Regions from separate parts of the Arthrobacter sp. 05T444 genome, predicted to be linked through region 1. Evidence: riboswitches for the same ligand, from Rfam matches in the RefSeq annotation. Region 1 holds a riboswitch; each other region holds the start of a gene.

Region 1 (6,991 bases):
GCTTTCCGCTGCGCCTGGGGGACGGCACCCATGGCCCAGTTGCTGAACCGGGCGAGCAACGCCGTCGTGCGTTCCGGTGCCTCGGCGAGGATGGCACGCAGGGCCTCCGGGGAGGATGTCCAGTGCTGCAGCGCCAGCGCGGCCTCCATCGGTGTGGTTGCCGGCTGGATTTCGGCGCCGCTGCGGTGCAGTTCGGCCACCAGATGGACCACGCGCTGGGCGAAGGCGGGCTGCAGCCGGACCAGCTCGGTGTAACTGCGGCCCAGCCCGGCCGGATAGATTCCAACCACGTCCTTCAGGCTGCCCACCGGCAGGTAGAACCGTTGCCGGTGCGCGGAGGGGCCGGCGCTGTGAGGGGGCTCGGCCCGGTGGACCAGGGCCAACTCCTGGAGCGAGAGCAGGATCCGCTCAACGGCGGCCACCGTTGAGCCGGCGATCAGTTTCCTGACGCCCGTGGCCGAGGCGCTGTGCCCGGTATCGGTGTTCGTGCACAGATGAAGGGTCTCCAGCACCTGCATCTGTGGCCGGTTCAGGCGCTCCAGCGCCCGCTGCACGCTGACCCGTGCGCTCGCGCGTGCTGCCAGGGCCGCAAAATCCGGAACACCGGGCGAAATCAAATCCGGCCGCGCAGCGAAAAGAGCCCGCAGCGACTCGTCGCTGCGTGCCTCCAGTTCCTTGCTTAGCGCACGAATAAGGGACATCAGTCCAACGTTACCGCCCGCCGCCGTTTCCTGCCCGGCGGCGGGCGGTAACTCCGTCGATCACCAGGACGAACATCAGGACGAAGGCCACCGGAAGTCCGTAAAGGGCGGCGGAAGTTATCCAGGGAGGGGCCGGCTGGCCGCCAAACGCCAACGCCATCACCATTCCCACGGCGGCCACGGAAAGCACTGCCAGGACCGCTGCGGCGATCATCAGGGGACGCCGGAAACGCGTGGGTATCATGCACGTAACGCTAACAGTCCGGCCGCGGCCGCGCCTCAAAGCAGGAATCCCAAGCCAGTCAGGATAACCTTGAGGCAACAGACCAACATGGACCAGGCAGTCACACCCTGAACCCGCACATCCGTGCGGATGCGCTGATGGCCGGACATGTCTTATATAACGCCAGAACGAAGAAGGTTGATTACGTGCCTACCGGCAAAGTCAAGTGGTATGACAAGGACAAGGGATTCGGATTCCTCGCAGGCGAGGACGGGCAGGAAGTGTTCCTGCCCAAGTCGGCGCTTCCCGAGGGCGTCACCGAACTGAAGGCCGGCACCCGTGTGGAGTTCGGCGTGGCCGACGGCCGCAAGGGCGCCCAGGCCCTCGGCCTGCGCGTCCTGGACAAGACGCCGTCCATCGCCAAGGCCAAGCGCCCCAGCGCCAGGGATCTCGCGCCGCTCGTTCAGGACCTCGTCACAGTGCTGGATAACCTGTCCGGAACCCTTTCTGCGGGCAAATACCCGGAGGGCAACAAGGGCAAGGCCATCGCGGCCGCCCTGCGCAAGGTTGCCGACGAGCTGGACGCTTAGGCATCCACATGAACCCGGAACCTGAACAGGGCGAATCCAAGGTGGAGCCAAAGGCGCCCAAGCGTCGCGCCGGCGTCCCCGCATGGCGCACCGGTAAGCCGGATGCCGTGCTGGCCGCTGCCGTGGACCTTGCACGGACCGCCATCGAAGGCATCGCGAAGGCATCCGAAATCGGCGAACACCTGGCGGCGCGCACCGAGGGCGACCGCCTTGTGACGCATCTCTTCGAGTCGCGGCTGCCCGGGTACCTCGGCTGGCAGTGGTATGCCGTGCTGACGCGGAACTCGCGGTCAAAGGTGATCACAGTGAATGAGCTGGGCTTGTTGCCCTCCGAGGATTCAATCCTGGCCCCGGAATGGGTTCCGTGGGCCGAGCGGGTACGTCCCGAGGACGCCCGCGAGGACGAGGCATCTGAAGAGGGCGCGCCCCAGGACGAGACTGCCCGCGAGGCGGATTCCGCGGACGGCCCTGCCGCATCTCCGGAGGATGAACCTGCCGAGGCTAACGGTGGGAATTCTGCGGAGGCTTCCGAGGCCGACCCGGACGACGCACCCACAGACGCCGAAGCCGGCTACGACGCCGAGAGCCGCGGACGGGGCTGATCGCACAGTTGGGATCATCCGGGACTGAGTACTCCGAAGGCAGGCAATGATGTCCACCTTCAGATCCCTGCATATCCTCAACTACCGCATCTGGTTCGTCGGCGCCCTCGTCTCCAACATCGGGACCTGGATGCAGCGGACCGCCCAGGACTGGCTCGTCTTTGACCATCTGACAGCCCATGACGCCGGCGCGATGGGCGTAACCATGGCGCTCCAGCTTGGTCCCCAGCTGTTCCTGGCGCCCGTGGCAGGGCTCGTCGCCGACCGGTACAACCGCAAGCAGCTGCTGGTCGTGACCCAGTCCGTCATGGCCTTGCTAAGTGCCGGCCTCGGCATCCTGGTGGTGCTGGGGGCGGCACAGCTCTGGCACGTCTACGCGTTCGCGCTCATGCTGGGAATGGTCTCCGCGCTGGACGCGCCCGTCCGCCAGACGTTCGTGTCCGAGCTGGTCAGGGACGACCTCCTGCCGAACGCCGTTGCATTGAACAGCGCCTCGTTCAATGTAGCCCGCATGATTGGCCCGGCCGTTGCCGGCATCCTGACAGTGGCGGTGGGGCCTGGATGGGTGTTCCTGATCAACACCTTCACCTTCCTTGCGCTGCTGGCCAGCCTGGCAAAAATCCCGACGGCGTCGCTCAGGTCCCTGCCCCGCGCCGGGGCCGGCAAAGGCCGGATCCGCGAGGGGCTGCGCTACGTGCGTTTCCGTCCTGACATCGTGGTGGTCCTGGTGGCCATCTTCATCGTGGGAACGCTGGGACTCAACTTCGTCCTGTTCATCGCTGCGATGGTTGGCACCGAATTCGGCCTGGACGCCAGCGCCTTCGGCCTCATGAACTCCATCATGGCCATCGGCTCGGTGGCAGGTGCCCTGCTGTCCGCCCGGCGCAGCAGGCCCAGGCTACGCATCATCTTCGGTGCTGCCGCCGCCTTCGGCGTCACGTCCGGGCTCGCCGCCCTCGCCCCGAGCTACTTCTGGTTCGGAGTTGCGCTGGTGCCCGTCGGGCTTTTCGCCCTGACCATGCTCACCAGCGCGAATGGCTATGTGCAGACCACCACGGACCCTGTGATGAGGGGACGCGTCATGGCCCTGTACATGGCGATCTTCATGGGCGGCACCCCCATCGGCGCACCGCTGGTGGGCTGGGTGGCCAACGTCGCCGGGGCCCGCTGGTCGCTGGCGGTGGCGGCGGCCTCCGGCCTGCTGGCGGCCGCGATCGGACTGGTGTGGATCATCCGCACCAGAATGCTGCGGATCCGTGTGAGCCGGCAGCCCCGCGGGCGGCCACAGATCCGGCTCGTCTCGCTGAACCAGGCCGGTCGCCCGACAGCCCGGACCGGCACTAAGACCGGTGAAGGTGGCGGAACGGCGGACGGCGCCGCCCGGGATACGAGCCCGGACGACGCCGTAGAACGCTGACGCTGTAAGCGTCACCGCGGTCTGGGGGGACTACTTCTTCAGTTCGCCCACCACGTAGTCGATGCATTCCAGCAGTGCGGAGACGTCAGCGGGCTCGATTGCCACGAAGGTGGCGATGCGGAGCTGGTTGCGTCCCAGCTTGCGGTAGGGCTCGGTGTCCACGATGCCGTTGGCGCGCAGCACCTTGGCGATGGCCGCGGCGTCGATGGAGTCGTCGAAATCGATCGTGGCGATGACGTTGGAACGCTCGGCGGCGTTGGCCACGAAGGGCGTGGCGACATCGGAAGCCTCGGCCCACTTGTAGATGCGGCTCGCGGAGTCCGCCGTCCGGCCGGCCGCGAAGTCGAGGCCGCCGCTGGCGTTGAGCCACTGCACCTGGGCATCGAGCGTCACCAGGGTGGCCAGCGCCGGGGTGTTGTACGTCTGGTTCAGCTTGGAGTTGTCAATCGCGGTCTGCAGGTCCAGGAAGTCCGGGATCCACCGGCCGCTGGCCTTGATCCGGGCGGCGCGCTCGAGGGCCGCCGGGGAGAATAGGCCAAGCCACAGGCCGCCGTCGGAAGCGAAGTTCTTCTGCGGTGCGAAGTAGTACACATCGGTCTCGGCGACGTCCACGTCCAGCCCGCCTGCGGCGGAGGTCGCGTCCACCAGCACGAGGGCATCGGCGTCTGCCCCGTCCACGCGCTTGACCGGAGCCGCAACGCCTGTGGACGTCTCGTTCTGCGGCCACGCGTAGACGTCAACTCCCGCCTCGGCCTTCGGCGCCGGGCACGTTCCGGGCTCGGATTTGATGATGGAGGATTCGGAAAGGAACGGCGCCTTGTTGGTGGCGGAAGCGAACTTGGAACCGAACTCGCCGAAGGACAGGTGCTGGGCCTTCTGGTCCACCAGGCCGAAGCTCGCGACATCCCAGAACGCCGTCGAACCGCCCACGCCCAGAACCACTTCGTAGCCGTCGGGAGCGCGGAAGAAGGTGCTGAGGCCCTCGCGGACAGATCCCACCAGGTTCTTCACGGGCGCCTGGCGGTGGGATGTGCCGAGGATCGTTGTGGCGGCTGCGGAAAGCGCCTCGATCTGCTCGGGCCTGACCTTGGAGGGCCCGGCGCCGAACCGTCCGTCCTTGGGCAGGAGGTTTGCTGGGATAGTGATGCTGGTGTCGCTCACAGTGGCTCCAATTTTCGGCATGGACATGCAGTTCGGCGGGGACAAGAGGTGGCCGGCGGGCAGTCATGTCTGCCATGAAGGCCCCTTTTATTCTGCCCGAAGCCCGGAAATCCCGGGAAACGCTGCCGTCATAGTCCGGTCATTGAAACCGGTCGCCCGCTTCGTCCGAATTATCCGGAGTAATTCAAAATAGGCTAAGCTTTCACTGGACGTACGGGCGGAGAGCCGGTGTTGCTCCGTCGTCGAATTGCGGCCGCGGCAGCTTGACGCCGGGCCGCTGTGCGGTGGGCCCGCGGTACGGTGGGACGGACACAAGTACTGTGCTCGAGGAGCTGAGCTGAATGACGGATCTGATCGATACCACGGAGATGTATCTTCGGACCATTTTGGAGCTTGAAGAAGAGAACATCGTGGCGCTGCGAGCCCGCATCGCCGAACGCCTCCGCCATTCGGGCCCTACCGTCTCCCAGACCGTCGGCAGGATGGAACGGGACGGGCTCGTGGTAGTGTCCGGCGACCGTCACCTGGAGCTGACAGAAACAGGCCGCAAACGGGCCACGGAGGTCATGCGCAAGCACCGCCTGGCCGAGCGGCTGCTCGCCGACGTCATCGGCCTCGACTGGGCCTACGTCCACGACGAGGCCTGCCGGTGGGAGCACGTGATGAGCGAACGCGTGGAGCGCAGGATCTTTGAAATGCTTGGCCACCCCACCGAATCGCCCTACGGCAACCCGATTCCTGGGCTGGCTGCGCTCGGCGGCGAGCCTTCGCTGGCCTTCACCGACGGCGTGATGAACCTGCTGGACGCCATGCCCGGCTACGGTCCGGATTCGCGCGTTACCGTCAGCCGGCTGGCAGAACCCATCCAGGTGGAGCCGGAGCTGCTGGTCCAGCTCGATGAAGGCGGGATCCGCCCCGGTGCCGCCGTTTCCCTCGAACGCGTGGGGGAGTACATCTCGGTCCGTGTGCCGGGGATCGAAGGCGCCCTCGAACTGCCGCCGGAAGTGGCCGCCCACGTGTTTGTCCGTGTCAGCTGACGTGCTGGCCCGTGATTTGTCTGACATCAGGTGGCAGGATGCCCTACGACTTTTGCACAGCTTAGATAACGGAATTATTACTGCCCACTTTAATCACTTATAGTTAAACAGCAGCGCCGATACTAAAGCGTTACCTGATCTGGAGCCGAACTCTGCCAGCGGATCAGTCGCACGAGTCACCTTCTGGCAGAGGCGGGGGAACCACAACCGGCCGTTGAAAAACGGCCTTGGGGTGAAGTCCGCAGCAGCAAGCCACTTTCCGCAGATGGAATCTCCCGGGATACCCCTGTGCCGAAACGCTTGTCACGGCGGACCGGGTCGATGATCTCTCTGACCCGAATCCGACAGCTAACTTCGCAGGCTATCCAGAGAGGAACACTTCTTGACCATGCAGAATGCCCGGGGCCGCCGCCGCGCGGCCGGCCCCGCTGCGGAGCCGCGCGCCGCCGAAGTCTTCGCAGGGGAGCGTCCGCGGGATGCGCAGCGCGAAGCACGGAGGCACCGCAGTCCGTTCCGCCAGGTCACCGACTTCGCAGCCGCAAGCGGAGTGGGCCAGAAGGCCGGAGTCGCACTGGCTGCCACAGGCCTCCTGCTGACAGTCACGGTTCCTGCAACCAGTCCGGTCATGGCCACCGCTGACCAGGGCGGGGCCGCGGCGCTGTCCTCCCGTGTCCAGCCGCAGGTGTCCGCTGAGGCGGCCGCAAAGATCGACTTCAGCCGAACGTCCGTCTCCACCCAGGGTGACCCGGACAGCAAGCTCAAGCAGCTCCTCAGTGCACAGTCGGCCGGCAGCATCACCCGCGCCGCCTCGGCGGGCAGCCTTGGTGCGCCCCTGACCACCATGGTCAAATCGTCTCCGTTCGGATACCGCGTCAGCCCGATCACCGGGGGCTCCGGGGAATTTCACCGGGGCCAGGACTTTGCCGCCGAGTGCGGAACCCAGGTGTTCGCCGCGGCCAGCGGCACGGTCACCTTCGCCGGTTGGCACCCCTACGGGGGCGGCAACAGGGTTGTGATCAACCACGGCAACGGCCTCGAGACCACGTATAACCACCTGTCCTCTTCGAGTGTCCGCGTCGGCCAGAAGGTCAACCGCGGTGACGTAATCGCTCTCAGCGGGACCACCGGCGCCTCGACGGGCTGCCACCTCCACTTCGAGGTGATGGTCAACGGAGAAGTCGTTGACCCCCTGGGCTGGCTTTAAGTAAAACCGATGGAGAACTCTCGCATTCTTGTGACATGCCGTGACCTGAATGTGAC
Region 2 (6,991 bases), on a different contig from region 1:
ACGCGGCCGGCGATCTGGCGCTTCGGGCCTTCGCCGACGCCTGCCGCGCGACCGTCCGCTCAACTGACATCGTGGGCAGGTATGGCGGCGAGGAGTTCATCCTGGTGGTACCGGGGGCAAGCCCCTACCGCGCCGAGACCATCACGGCGGAGATCAGCCGTCGGCTCGCCGACGGCGCCCTGCCCGATGTGCCCAGGATGCCCACGGTCAGTTACGGCATCGCGCTGATCGAAGCCGGAACGGCAAGCCTGGACCAGCCGATCGCCGCCGCCGATGCCGCGCTGTACGAGGCAAAGTCCCGGGGGCGCAACCGCAGCGTGCAGGGCTAAGTGGGGCGGGCCCGCCGAGCACGAAAGAGCCGGTGCACCGCTGCCCCCAAGGCAGCGGAACACCGGCTCGTTCCAGCGCGCGGCTCGTTCCAGCGCGCGGCTCGTTCCAGCGCGCGGCTCGTTCCAGCGCGCGGCTCGTTGCAGCGCGCGGCTCGTTGCAGCGCGCGGCTGGAGTGCGCGGTGATGCGCACAGCGAATGCGGGCTGTTAGGCGTGGGCTCGCACGAAGGTGACCGGACCCGTGGCTGTCAGCCAGGACAGCGGGTGCACCACGGTCTCGTTGACACCGTTCATGCCGCCGCTGAGGACCTTGCCTCCGCCGACGAAGATTCCCACGTGGCCGGACTGCACAACCATGTCTCCGGGCTGGGGGGTGGAGACGACGGATCCGTAGTTCATGAACTGCATCGGAGCGAGGTCGCCCACCGGAATGCCGGAAGCGCCCAGGGCCTTCTCCACCATCGCGGTGCAGTCCTGGGTGATCCCCAGCTGTGCGTAGGCCGCCGAGACCATCGAGGCGTTCACGCTGCCGGCTGCTGCTGCGTGAGCAGGAGCCTTTGCGGGGGCCGGGGCGGCCTGGACGGTGATCTTCGGAGCCGGCGCGATTTTCGGTGCCGGAGCGGCAACAGGTGCAGCAATCGGAGCGGCAGCAGGTGCCGGGGCAGCAGCGGGGGTTGCGGGGGCCGGTGCTTCAACCACGGGCGCTTCCACCACGGGTGCCGGGGTGGACTTCACGGCGGGGCGCTCGAAGTCGATCTTGACGCTGGCGTCCGCGCTCAGCGGCGCTTGTACGTGGCTGACGGCTTCGGGGGCCGCGGCCGGGGCCGCGTTCTTCTGGGCCGGGGCGCTGGCGGCGTTCGCTGCCATGCTGCCGGTGAAGGCAAGTCCCGATGCTGCGAGGATGACGGCGGCCTGGCGTCCCAGTCCTCCGGCGTTGGCCGTGACAGCGCGGGAGACGGAAGCGAAGCGGTTTGAACGGCTGGCCGCTGTGCGGCGGGCAGGGGTAGTGCGTGACGACATGAAGGAGCCTCTCCCGATGCCTGCGAGGTGAGCTGTCGGATTCGGATGGGAGACACCCGGCCGCGCGCCTGAACGGAATCAGGAACTGTGCGGCTTCACCCCAAGGCCCGTAGAAACAGGCCGAAAATTGGTTTCCCCGTCTCTGCCGGACATGGTCTTCGAGAGGATCCCGGGCTGCGGCAGAGTTAGGCAATCAGCGCGGGAGCGCCCTCCTCGGTGAGGAAGGCACGGTTTCAACGGTACGCGAGCGAACGCCGAAAGTCACATTAAGGTAACGACACGCTGTTATGTGCGGGATTTTTGGGCTGTATGCATTAGTGCCCGGCGTTGAGTTTACCGGCCAGCCTTTCGCGCATCTGGATGCTGGCAGAGTTCAGGCCGATCAGCTCAACCTCCCGGCCGTGGCGCCGGTACTTCTCCGTCACCGCGTCCAGTACGGCGACGGTGGAGGCGTCCCAGAGGTGCGAGGCGTGCAGGTCGATGACCACTCCGGAGATGCGCGGCTCGGCGTCCTGGGCGTAGTCGAACTGCGTGTAGAGGTCGTTGGAGGAGGCGAAGAACAGTTCGCCGTCTACGGTGTACGTGGCCACGGTCCTGCCGTTCAGCTCCACCTCGGTCCGTTCAACGGTGGCGAAGTGGGCCACGCGCCGGGCGAACATGGCCATCGCCGCGAGCACCCCGACGCCGACGCCGATCGCCAGGTTGTGCGTCGCCACCACGGTGGCCACGGTAATCACCATGACAGCGGTCTCGGACCTCGGCATGCGCTTCAGGGTCTCCGGAGCCACCGAGTGCCAGTCGAAGGTGATAGCCGAAACGAAAATCATGACGGCCACCAGGGCGGCCATGGGGATCAGCCCCACGACGTCGCCCAACACCACCACCAGCACCAGCAGGAAGACGCCGGCCAGGAAGGTGGAGATCCGGCTCCGCGCACCGGAGCTCTTCACGTTGATCATGGTCTGGCCGATCACGGCACAGCCGCCCATGCCGCCCAGGAAACCGGTGAGGATGTTAGCCACGCCCTGCCCCCAGGATTCACGGGTCTTGTTGGAGCGAGTGTCCGTGATGTCATCCACGAACTTGGCTGTCATGAGTGATTCCAGCAGTCCCACGAGCGCCATGGACAGTGCAAAGGGCGCGACCACCTGGAGCGTCTCCCAGGTCAGGGGAACGTTGGGGATGAATACCGAGGGGAGGCTTTCCGGCAGCTGCCCCTTGTCCTGGACGGCGGGGACTTCGATGCCGGTAAGGACGGTGACGACGGTGAGCAGCACGATCGCCACCAGCGGCGACGGCACCGCCGTCGTGATTCGGGGAAGGCCGACGACGATCAGAAGCCCCGCTGCCACCAGCGGATAAACGAGCCACGGGACACCGATGAGTTCAGGCAGCTGGGCCATGAATACGAGGATGGCCAGCGCGTTGACGAACCCCACCATCACGGAGCGGGGGATGAAGCGCATGAGCCGTGTGACGCCGAGGGCAGCCAGCAGGATCTGGAACACGCCGGCCAGGATCACTGCGGAAATCAGGTAGTCCAGCCCGTGGCTTCGCATCAGCGGGGCGATCACCAGGGCCACGGCACCCGTGGCTGCCGAGATCATGGCGGGCCGGCCGCCCACGAAGGAGATGGTCACGGCCATGGTGAAGGAGGCGAACAGGCCGATCCGGGGATCCACCCCGGCGATCACCGAGAAGGCGATGGCCTCAGGGATCAGGGCGAGGGCCACCACGAGGCCTGCCAGCGCCTCGGTTTTGAGGCGGCGCGGGGAGCGGAGTGTTGCCCGGACGGACTGGAGCTGTTCGGGTTTCATGGGTCCCTACTTCTTGGTCTGGCGGTAGCGCTCGATCTGTTTCAGCCGCCGCAGGAGGCTGTCGCGCCGCGGGTGTGGAACGGCGTCGGGCGCCTCTGCAGTGAGGTCAATGTGTTTGGTGCCGTACTGCCAGAGGAGGAGGTCATCCAGCAGCCGGTCCGGGCCGGGGGAGTAGCGGTGGTCCAGGGCCTTGCGGACCTCAGTGATGCGGTTGGCGCTGAGGAGGCCGGCGAGCTGGACCGTCTGGTTCAGGCCGTGGGCTGCCATGAGTTCGGCGGCCCAGCCCCAGTCGTCATCCACTTTTCGGTCTACGTGCGGCAGCAGCGTACGCCAGACGTCGCGGATGCGGTTGGGCGTGAGCTGCGCCGCGCCCTCACCCTCCAGATCCCAGTAGCCGCGGACCTCCTCGTAGCGTTCATGCAGGTCCGCGAAGGCGCTCTCGACGGTTTCCAGCATGGCGGCCGTGGCCGTGAACTGGCGGTCGAAATGCGGAGTCCATGCCCGGGGGTCCTCGGCCTTGAAGCGGATGTCATGCTCGATCTCGCTCCACGCGTGCGCAAACACCGTGCGGATCTGGCATTCGAAGAAGTAGCTGCCGTTGGGCTGTGCTTCGGAGTTTAAGACGTGCTGGTACTCCTTGACGGCCTCGTTCTGGATGGTCCGCAGGATCAGGTGGCGGCTGGAGTAGCCGTAGGTCCCGGACTCAATGGAGCCGATGTCCTTCTCGCGGTCGCCGCGGCAGTCGAACAGCTGGCGCTGCCGTTTGATGAGGTTGGCCACCACGGCGTTTTCCGTGGGCAGCTTGGTGATGACGCGGACGCCCACCATGTCATTGAGCGTGCGGAACGGATCGGGGAACTTCAGCACCCTCGGGCCATCCGGCTCCAGGGACTCCTCAGTCCGCGAGATTTTTTCCCGGAAGGACTCCACGGTCTTGGTGCGGCCGGTGACGAACAGCGGCGTGACCTCGGTGTCCTTAAGCATGGTCCGGAGAGTCAGCAGGACCTCGCGGGTGACAAGCTTCAGGGCAGGCCGGACGCGCTCATAGAGTTCCACGTTTTCCTGCACGGAGTCGCGCTGACTGACGTCCAGGCGATCCCAGTTGCTTGCCATGCTCCCAAACTATCAAGGGCGTGCGACAGTCGCAGGTGTGACACCACCCGCTGCTGCCGTCGTCGGTCAGGTTGTCGGCGGTCTTCAACGCGCGGACGGCCGGGCGGCTCACCCTTCCGCGCGCCGGGAGCGGCGTCACTGTAGGCTCGGCACATGGCTGATGTGCGCCGTCGGACCCCGCTTTCCCATGGACTGCCGGGCACCGCGGCAGTGGTGACGCCGGAGGCGCTGGTCGCCTCCTGCCCACCGGGACCCAAGGAGGATGCAGTGAAGCGGCAGAAGTACCAGTACGGTGACCACCCCAGCCAATGGGGCGAGCTCTTCCTGCCGGAAACGCCGCCGCCGTCCTCGTCCCGGAACCCCAGGCGTCCGGCATTCCGCGGCGTGGTGGTGGTCATCCATGGCGGCTACTGGCGCTCGCAGTACGGTGCCGAGCTGGGCGAGCCACTGGCCAAGGACCTTGCGGCCCACGGGATGGCGGCCTGGAACCTGGAATACCGCCGGGCAGGCAACGGCGGCGGCTGGCCCCACACCTTCGAGGACGTGCTGGCGGGGATCGACAAACTCCGCGGAATCGCGGACGAGCACGGACTTGACCTTGGCCGCGTGGTGGCGCTGGGGCACTCCGCCGGCGGCCACCTCGCCGTCTGGGCCGCCGGCCGGGACCGGCTGGCAGGACTTGGCACCCCGGACGCTGACCGGCAGGTCCTGCGGAACCTCAATGGCGAGGCCGTGCATCTGACGGGAGTGGTCAGCCAGTCCGGGCTGCTCAACCTCGCCCAGGCCGACTGGCTTGATCTCAGCAACGGGGCTGTGACCAACCTGATGGGCGGCTCGGCCGGAAAGTATCCCAAGCGCCACAAATATGCGGACCCCATGAGCGCGGTTCCGCTGGACGTGCCGGTCTACGCGGTCCATGGCCTTGACGACGACACCGTTCCGATGAGCCAGTCCGAAGCCTATGCCGCGGCGGCCCGAGCCGCGGGGGCACCGGTCCAGGTGGTGAAAGTCCCGGGCGACCACTTCGCGCTGATCGACCCGAAGGCCTCGTCCTACCGGAAATGCCGGGAACTCGTGCAGGAGCTGCTCGGACTTTAGGTGCAGCGGTGAACCGCTTTCTGGAAGCGAAACCGCCGCCGGCGAGGCCAGCGGCGGTTTCGTTGAAGCGATTGCCGGCGGGCAGTGCCGGCGCGGGTCAGCGGGTCAGCTGGTCCTGGCAGTCCGCGTGCGGGCCAGGGCGGTCCCGCCGGCGGCGAGGCCGATCAGTCCGGCGGCGAGTCCGACCCAGCCGGCGACGTCGCCGCCGTTGGACGATGTTGCCGCGGCAGGAGTCGTTGACGAGGCCTCGGTGGCTGAATGTGCCGTCTCAGCCGTTTCGCCTGCTGTCGTGACAAAGGACGGCGCCGGGTGGGACTCTTGCTCCTCTGTCGCCGGCGTTGAGGAGGCCGTCGCGGTGTGATCGTGTGCGGCCTCTGCCTTGTCGGACCAGTTGACGGTGGTCCCGTCGGTGTAGCCCTGCACGGCAGGCAAGGTCACGGTGGTTCCGGCGCCGGGAAGCCTGCCCACGGAAAGGGTGAAGGTCTGGAATTCGTTCTGCCCGATCTGGTGTGCAGTGTCGGCAGTCCAGACGACGCTTGAGGGTGCCTTGGTTATGGTGGCCCCGTCCACCTTCACCGGTTTGGGCAGGCTGGCGGTGATGACCTGGGCCTTCCAGCCGTCCATGGGCTTGACCGACACCGAGGTCAGCGGCGTATCTGTGGGGAGCTTGACCTCGAGCCGGTTGGTCTTGGCGGTGGGGGACTCGTTCGGGACGCTGAAGGTCAGCTTGGTGAATCCGCCCTCGGCGGTCGCGGACGGATCGACGGTGACGTGCGCTGTGGCGGCGGCGGCGCCGGCGGCCAGGAGTCCTGCGGCCATGGTGGTGGCGGCAGCAGTCTTGAGGGTACGGCGAACGGAGGTCTTCATGGCGGGAGTGCCTTTCACAAGTAAAAACGGATCAGGAACGGGCGGCCGGTGCGGCGGCCCGGGACAGCGGCGAAGCGCCGCCGTCGGCCCCTGTCCGTGGATGAAAGGGGCTGGCTCTAGGCGGCGGGCGCGAACACGGGAGGACCCCGCCGGGTGGGCAGCCGCAGCCCAAGGCGAGCCGGGCGAAGGATGGCGGTCACCGTGCAGGGCCCGGGAATCCTGGCCGGAACGATGGCGGCAGGTTCGGGCGGCCGCAGCAACGGGCGCAGCCAGGAGGCCAGGATCCCGAGGGCCTGTTCGCCGCGGGCCAGGAGAAGCGCGGCGCCCAGCGTCGCCACAGTGTGGACGGCAAACATGAAGCCGTCGGGCGCGGACGAATGGATCGGCGTGGCCATCAACGTCTCGTGGACCAGGGATGTCCCCGGGTGCGCGGCGTGGCCGGCAAGAAGAGCCTGTGGAACCCCGGCCGGGGGCGACGCGGCGGACAGGGTGTTGAAGGCCCAGTGAAGCCAGAGCTGTCCGGCGCCGAGGAGGCCGGTCAGTACCGGAAACGACAGCCGGAATCGGGTCAGCGCAGCCACCGGGACCATGGTCACGGCACACAAAGCCGCCAGGATGGCCGGTTGCGGAAGCAGGCCCCCGCCGCCCAGGTGCCCACCGGCCGCGAAACCTAGGACGATTGACCCGATCAGCCCGGTGCGGAAAAGCCGGAACGAGGCACGGGGCATCATCGGCGGTCCTTTCCGGA
Region 3 (6,991 bases), on a different contig from region 1:
CGTGTCAGCCGCGTGCCGATGGCGAGGTCTGAGTGCCCGGAAATCAGCGGTGCCAGGAGGGGACCCAGAGCCGCGAGGTCGGTAGAGAGGTCCACATCCATATACGCCAGGACGGGTGACGGCGAGGCCAGCCACACTTTGCGGAGGGCGTTGCCGCGGCCCTTCTCCTCGAGGTGCACCACTGACACTTCTCGCAGCTCCCTGGCCACCCGCTCGGCGGTCTTGAGGGTGCCGTCCGTGCTCGCGTTGTCCGCCACGGTGATGCGGAACGGGTGCGGGAAGCTGCCCCGGAGATGCGCATGCAGCCGGCGCAGGCACTCCTCCAGGTCGCGTTCCTCGTTGTAGACGGGGATGGTCACGTCCAGCACGGGAACCGCGGCGGCGGTGTCGATGGGTGAGCGCCGCAGATGCCGTGCGCGGGCAACGGCCGGGCTGTGCCCGTCAGACGGCGCGGAGTGGACCCGCGCGGGCGGCTGGGGGTGCAGTGGAGGGTGCGGCTGGGTTCCTGAGGCCTGGTCTGTGAGGGTCATGCTTCAACAGTGGCGGGGCCTCATATGAGGGTTTTAGGGCGAAGCTGTGCGGGGGCTGTGGAAGTTTTGGCCCCTTGGAAGGGCGGCCGCCGCATTTCTGCACCGCTTCCCGGCCGCGCCCACGTGCAGGGACGCCGACGGCCCCCGGATCACGTGGATCCGGGGGCCGTCGAAAAACTCAAAGGGGTGCAGAAACGCGCGCTCCGCTTCCCACCGACTGGCGGCTTAGTACCAGTTGTTGGCGAGGTGGAAGTTCAGGGCGCTGCAGGGGGAGCCGTAGCGTTCCTTGACGTAGTCCAGGCCCCAGTTGATCTGCGTGCGGTAGTTGGTGCGGTAGTCCGGTCCGGCGCTCGCCATTTTCTCGGCAGGCAGGGACTGCACCACGCCGTAGGCGCCGCTGCTCGCGTTGGTGGCGGTGGTGCGCCATTCGGACTCCTTGGTCCAGAGCCTCTGCAGGCACTGCATCTGGTCCGCGGCCCAGCCGAAGGAGGACAGCTTGCTGGCTGCATAAGCCTGAGCGCCGGCGGGGTCATCCACCGCGGCAGGAGCAGCGGGCTTAGCCACCGGAGCGGCAGCCCGGACCGGGGCCACCTTGGCAGCCGGCACGGCAGCAGCCTTCGCCGGAGCAGCGGCGGGCTTGGCTGCCGTTGCCTTCGGGGCGGCCTTGGCAGCGGGAGCCTTCGCGGCGGCGGCCGGCTTGGCGGCGGACTGCGGGGCCAAAGCGGCTGATGTCGGCGCCGGCAGGGCGGAGATCAGCGTCTTGTCGAAGTTGAGCGTTGACGCCGCGTCGGCCGTGGCGGAGGCCGCTGCGGGGCTGGCTACCGGGGCAGCCTGCTCGGCGGCCTGGCTGGCCGCACCGACACCGATGAGCACGGCACACGCCGTGGTCACCACGGCCGCGCGGCGGCCGAATGACGGGATGTCAGCAGTGAGCCGGCCCCAGGCCGACATGGGCCGGACAGGTTCGGCGCGGTGGCGTGAAAGCTTCTGCCGGGACTGCGTGGAAGCGCGATCAGGGCGCGTTTGTACCTTGAATTCAGACATGGTGGATTGCCTCTCAACACCTGCGGAGTTAGCTGTCGGGTTCGGATGAGGTCATCCGGCCGCACGGCGATTCACGTGTCGGCTTCACCCCAAGGGCTTGATGCGGATTGCCCGGGACTCTGGTTCCCCCGCCTCTGCCTGGTCAAGCGGAATCCGGGAAGCGGCAGAGCTGGGCGTCCATCCGGATACGCGGCCCTGGTGGTGGCCGCACTCTATCGACCGTACAGGAGGCTCACGCTTAAGTCACATTTAGGTAACAGAGATCACGACGACGGCGCGTCGCCTTGTGCAGGCAGTCGGACCGCGAATTCGGTGCGGCCGGGCCGTGAGGAGACCTCCACCGTGCCGCCGTGGGCTTCCACGATCGACTGCACAATGGAAAGCCCCAGCCCGCTGGTTCCTTCGGCGGAAGCCTGCCCGGACGGGGCCGCCGTCTGGGCGCCCGGCGCCGCCGGCACGGGGGTCGCCCGGGCCGCGTCTGCGCGGGCAAAACGCGCGAAGACCCGGTCCACGAACTCCGCGGGGATGCCCGCGCCGTCGTCCGTCACGGTGATCACTGCACTGCCGTCGGCGGACCTCATGACTCCGGTGACCACCGTGGTGCCCGGCCCGGTGTGCTTGCGCGCGTTGGAGAGCAGGTTGACCAGCACCTGGTGAAGCTGTGAGGCGTCGCCGCGCACCACTACCGGCTCTTCGGGAAGTTCGAGGTGCCAGTTGCGGTCGGGCGCCATGACCTTTTCATCGCTAACTGTCTCGATCACCAGCTGCGTGAGGTCCACGTCGCTGAGCTTTAGCGGTTGCCCCTCGTCAAGCCGCGCGAGCAGCAGGAGGTCCTCCACCAGCGTGGTCATCCGCACGGACTGGCTCTGGACGCGGGCGAGGGAGCGCTGGCCGTCGGGCGTGAACTTCTCGGTCATGCGCATCAGCTCGGTGTAGCCGCGGATGGCCGTGAGCGGCGTGCGGAGCTCGTGCGACGCGTCGGCCACGAACTGGCGGACCTTCATTTCGCTCTCCTGCCGCGCCTCGAGGGCATTGGACACGTTGTCCAGCATGAGGTTGAGGGCATGGCCTACGCTGCCCACTTCCGTTCCGCGGTGGGCGTTCGACGGCGGGACGCGGACGGCGAGTGCCACCTCACCGGCGTCGAGGGGCAGGCGGGAAACCTGCGTGGCCACCTCCGAGAGCTGTTCGAGCGGCTTCATGGTGCGGCGGATGAGCACGGTTCCGGCGAGGCCGATGAGGACGAGGCCACCCAGCGACACCAAGGTGATGGTCACAACAAGGGACGTCAGGGTGTTCTGCTTTTCGGTGAGGGGAAGCCCGGTCACCATGACGTCGCCATAGGGCGACTGGGCGGCAACCAGCCGGTAGGCCCCCGTGGACAGGGTGCGGTCAACGGGGACGCCGTCGCGGCGCAGGCCCAAAAGAACCTGGTCGTCTGCCGCCGACAGTGTCTTGCGGGTGAGATCGGCGGCCAGGAAACCAGCACTGCTGACCTCGCCGTCCTGGATCCTGGCTGCTATGGTGCCGACGCGTTGGCCCCTGCCTTCGAGGGGATCGGGCTTATTGCCCGATCCGCCGAGCGGGGGACGGCCAAAGTCCCGGGCCCTGTCAGCTGCGCCGGTGAGTTGATCGTCGAGCTGGCGGGTGAGGAACGAGTCCATGCTGGCGTAGCTGAACAGGCCCACCGCGGCGCAGATGGCCACGAGCAGCGCCATGGCAACGAGGACCAGCCGGGTGCGGAGATGCCAGGTGCCGGGCTTCAGCACGCTGCGGCGCGGCGTTCGGGTGGCTCCGGAAAGGCTTGTCACGGCCTAGTCTGCCGGTTTGATGACGTAGCCCGCTCCGCGGACCGTGTGGATCATCGGCGGGTGCACGGCATCCACCTTTTTGCGCAGGTACGAGATGTAGAGCTCGACGATGTTGGCCTGGCCCCCGAAGTCGTAGTTCCAGACACGGTCCAGGATCTGGGCCTTGCTCACCACCCGCTTGGGGTTTTCCATGAGGTAGCGCAGCAGCTCGAACTGGGTGGCCGTGAGCTGGAGTTCGTCACCGGCGCGGGTGACTTCACGGGTGTCCAGGTTCAGGACCAGGTCTCCCACCACGAGTTCCGCAGAGTCCATCGCCGCCACGCCGGAGCGCTGCACGAGGCGGTGAAGGCGCAGCAGGACTTCCTCCATGCTGAAGGGCTTGGTGACGTAGTCGTCGCCGCCGGCAGCGAGGCCCACGATGCGGTCCTGTACTGCGTCCTTGGCGGTCAGGAACAGCGCCGGCACTTCCGGTGCGAAGGCACGGATCCTGCCGAGCAGCTCAACGCCGTCGAAGCCGGGAAGCATCACATCCAACACGAGGACGTCCGGGCGGAACTCCTTGGCGAGCTTGACCGCCTCAGGGCCGTCGGCCGCAACGGCAACGGACCAGCCCGCCATGCGCAGTCCCATGCTCATGAGCTCGGACAGGCTGGGTTCGTCGTCGACCACCAGGGCACGGATGGGGGAGCCGTCCGGATGGGTGAGCTGGGGAAGGTTGTTGGTCATGGAGTGCGAAGTGGCCATGGGACAACTCTCCGTTCTGCGGTTTAGCCGGCGCTTTGGGGTTCCTGTGCGCCGGCTGTGAATCCCAGCGTAGCGAGCTGGACAGGGGAGCGGGGCTTTTCGAGATCACAGGCATGGCTCTTGCCCTGCACAGGCCAGTCACAGGAAGGCTTCCCAATCTGGAAGGGACATAATCAGCACCCCAAAGGAGATAGCTATGAGCGGACACCAGCAACCACCTGTTCCCGAGGCCCGCCCCGTACCCCAGTCTCATCCCGCCACCGAACCGGTGTCCCTGGCCCAGCCGGCGGCGGCCACTGAACCCGTGCCTGCCACAACCCCCGTTCCGGAGCCGTCGCCGGGCTGGGGCGCCGGATGGGGAGCGCCGCCGTCGGCGTCCTCAGGCACCGCCGCTTCGGCCGAGCCGACTGGCAACGGCGCAGGCTGGGGCACCGGATGGGGAGCGCCGCCGTCGGCCGGTACTGCCGGTGCGGCGTCTTCCGCCGGCAAGCCGTGGACGCTGAAGCGGGGGCTGCTTGTGGCCGGTGCGGCCGCCGTTCTGGCGGCCGGTGCCGGAGTGGGCGTCTACAGCCTGGGCAATAATGCTGCCGCTGCCAACGGCGCCGCGGGCGCCGGCGGCCTCGGCCAGGGCGTACTGCCGCAAGGAGGGGTGCCCCAAGGCGGTACCGCTCCGGATGGCACCGTCCCGGGCGGGACGGCTCCCGACGGAAGCGGGACGCTTGGCGGGCGGGGCGGCGGTGTTGACGGCGGAGCGGTGCCGGGCCAGGGCGCCCCCGGCGATTTCACTGCCGGCGGGCTCGGCGGCATGGCCAGCGGCGTCTCGTCTGCCGTTCACTCGGAGTACGTGGTCCAGGAGAGCGGCCAGTACGTCACCAAGGTGGCGCAGCTGGGTACGGTCTCCAGCGTCGCCTCGGACTCAGTGACCGTCAAGAGCGCGGATGGCTTCACCAGCACCTACACGCTCGACGACGCCACAGTCGTGGGCAATCAGCAACAACGTCGCCAGCAGACCGGAACCGGCGGGCTGACCGTCGCCGATATCGTCTCCGGGGCTGCCGTCAAGATCGTGGCGGCCAAGGAAGGATCGACGCTGACGGCGGAAAGTGTCCTGGTGACCGCCGCCACGCAGGCCGGGCAGACCAGCTGAGACCAGCGCAGCAGTTCGGCTGCCGGTTTGCCGGGTCCGGGGAACGGAGGATTCCGGCAAACCCGCGGGCGCTTGACCGTGGCGACCGGGAGTGCTCCGGCAAAAATTTCCAGTCCGGATCGCGTCGTAGCTGGACAACCGCCGATTGGCGGTTGCCGAATTCCGGCCGCTCGGATCTGACTGAATATTCACCGGAAAAAGAGGAGTTTCACGCATAAAATTCGACAAAAGTCGCTTTCTGAACGTTCGTTCTGGAAAAAGACCGCCGAAAATTGAGGCGTTCAGAATTGTGATTTGACCCACAAAGGGGGCTTTCGTCTCACGATGCGGACGTGAGCGTCCATTGTTACTTGCAAGTTTTCATTGTTACGTTGCACACTTCAAATGTGAACAAGAACTCAACAGCACCTGCAACCGCAGAATATTGGCCCAGCACACCCGCTGCTGCCGACATGCGCTGTTGTCGAATGCACGCCTGACTTTCTACCCCACGAAGTTTTTAGGCATTCGCCCCCCAGCCCAGCGTCGGGCGCCCTCCCCAGAACTCATTGCGGGGAACCAAGCATTCGAGCCGCGATGACGGCCATTCACATTGAGGTAAGCATTCATGTCAGTTGCATCTGGATACGTCCACATCTCCGTCCGTAACGCCAACAAGGCCGGACAGGCCTCCGGCCTCCGCCAGGGGTTCGGCGCCCGCCCGGCGTTTCCCCCGGCCGGCCAGGGAAACAACTTTCCGGCCCCGGGCTACGCGCCCCAGGGATACAACCCCAATTCTTACGGCCAGTTGCGCGCTGTTCCGGCTGAGGAAGCCGCCCCGTTGACCGCCCCGACGCCCCTGCTGGCTCCCGCTCCCGGGACGTCCGTCCGCCCGGTGCCGAACGACAACGTGGCCCGCGGATTTGTCCTTTACATGGGGATTGACGAGGAAACCGCGGCTGCTGCCGGCACCTCCATAGCCAAGCTTGCCCAGGAGATCCGGGCCTACGCCCAGTCGCTCGTTTCCGGCGCTGAGAGCTACGCCGCCGTCGCAGTGGCGCCGGCCAGCGCCCAGGGTTCCGCGCTCGACGTCGTCCGCTCCACGTTCGGTGACCCCACCGTCAACACCCGGCAGCGCACTGAAACCGCGCGTCTCCAGCCGGCCCAGGATCCCCGTCCTTCCGGTGTCCTGATCGACCTCGCCCGCCGCGAAGTCCACCTCGACGGCGAATCCCTGAACCTGACGTTCAAGGAATTCGAGCTCCTCAACTACCTCGTGGAGAACGGAACCCGCACCGTGGGCCGCGACGAACTGCTCGAGGGCCTGTGGCGCAACGCCGAGGAAGTGCCGAACGAGCGCACCATCGACGTCCACATCCGCCGCCTCCGCTCCAAGCTGGGCCGCCTCGCCAACACCGTGCGTACCGTCCGCGGCCAGGGTTACCGGTTCTACGAGCACCCCGAAGTTGTTGTCTGGGCCGCTCCGGAATACTCGATCTAGCCTTAACTTCGTGCAAAAGCGTCCGTCCCCCTCAGCGGGAGCGGGCGCTTTCGCTTTCGCGCCACGATCCCTCGGCGCCTGCGCTCGCTTCCCCCCGCCGTCCCCCTCACCTCGCAAGCTCGGTCAGGGAACCCCGACGGCGGTGTTCGCGCAACAACGGCGCTTTCGGGATGTACCGCTGCGTTGCAGCGCCCTCTCCCACCCGAACTGCCGCTTTTGCGCGTCCGGCGCCAAC

Evidence for each region. Region 1 has a riboswitch for cyclic di-AMP ahead of AC1DD3_RS15680 (M23 family metallopeptidase). Riboswitches for the same ligand answer to the same signal wherever they lie in the genome.
Region 2: another riboswitch for cyclic di-AMP. It lies ahead of AC1DD3_RS15910 (C40 family peptidase); the one in region 1 lies ahead of AC1DD3_RS15680 (M23 family metallopeptidase).
Region 3: another riboswitch for cyclic di-AMP. It lies ahead of AC1DD3_RS08615 (aggregation-promoting factor C-terminal-like domain-containing protein); the one in region 1 lies ahead of AC1DD3_RS15680 (M23 family metallopeptidase).

The regions. Positions count from the first base shown of each region.
Region 1 covers NZ_JBFTKK010000016.1:67,502-74,492, reverse strand. The annotation lists gene AC1DD3_RS15715 (helicase-associated domain-containing protein) at 1-701, opposite strand, end outside; gene AC1DD3_RS15710 (hypothetical protein) at 712-945, opposite strand; gene AC1DD3_RS15705 (cold-shock protein) at 1,131-1,514, shown strand; gene AC1DD3_RS15700 (DUF3027 domain-containing protein) at 1,523-2,116, shown strand; gene AC1DD3_RS15695 (MFS transporter) at 2,166-3,533, shown strand; gene serC (phosphoserine transaminase) at 3,564-4,694, opposite strand; gene AC1DD3_RS15685 (iron-dependent transcriptional repressor DtxR) at 5,036-5,731, shown strand; cyclic di-AMP (ydaO/yuaA leader) riboswitch at 5,865-6,109, shown strand; gene AC1DD3_RS15680 (M23 family metallopeptidase) at 6,114-6,935, shown strand.
Region 2 covers NZ_JBFTKK010000017.1:14,044-21,034, reverse strand. The annotation lists gene AC1DD3_RS15915 (GGDEF domain-containing protein) at 1-329, shown strand, start outside; gene AC1DD3_RS15910 (C40 family peptidase) at 536-1,348, opposite strand; cyclic di-AMP (ydaO/yuaA leader) riboswitch at 1,352-1,540, opposite strand; gene AC1DD3_RS15905 (SulP family inorganic anion transporter) at 1,663-3,165, opposite strand; gene AC1DD3_RS15900 (GTP pyrophosphokinase) at 3,172-4,278, opposite strand; gene AC1DD3_RS15895 (alpha/beta hydrolase) at 4,546-5,376, shown strand; gene AC1DD3_RS15890 (YcnI family copper-binding membrane protein) at 5,482-6,243, opposite strand; gene AC1DD3_RS15885 (hypothetical protein) at 6,360-6,974, opposite strand.
Region 3 covers NZ_JBFTKK010000007.1:6,773-13,763, reverse strand. The annotation lists gene AC1DD3_RS08620 (bifunctional glycosyltransferase family 2/GtrA family protein) at 1-530, opposite strand, end outside; gene AC1DD3_RS08615 (aggregation-promoting factor C-terminal-like domain-containing protein) at 756-1,574, opposite strand; cyclic di-AMP (ydaO/yuaA leader) riboswitch at 1,580-1,743, opposite strand; gene AC1DD3_RS08610 (HAMP domain-containing sensor histidine kinase) at 1,838-3,385, opposite strand; gene AC1DD3_RS08605 (response regulator transcription factor) at 3,389-4,129, opposite strand; gene AC1DD3_RS08600 (hypothetical protein) at 4,326-5,276, shown strand; gene AC1DD3_RS08595 (winged helix-turn-helix domain-containing protein) at 5,884-6,756, shown strand.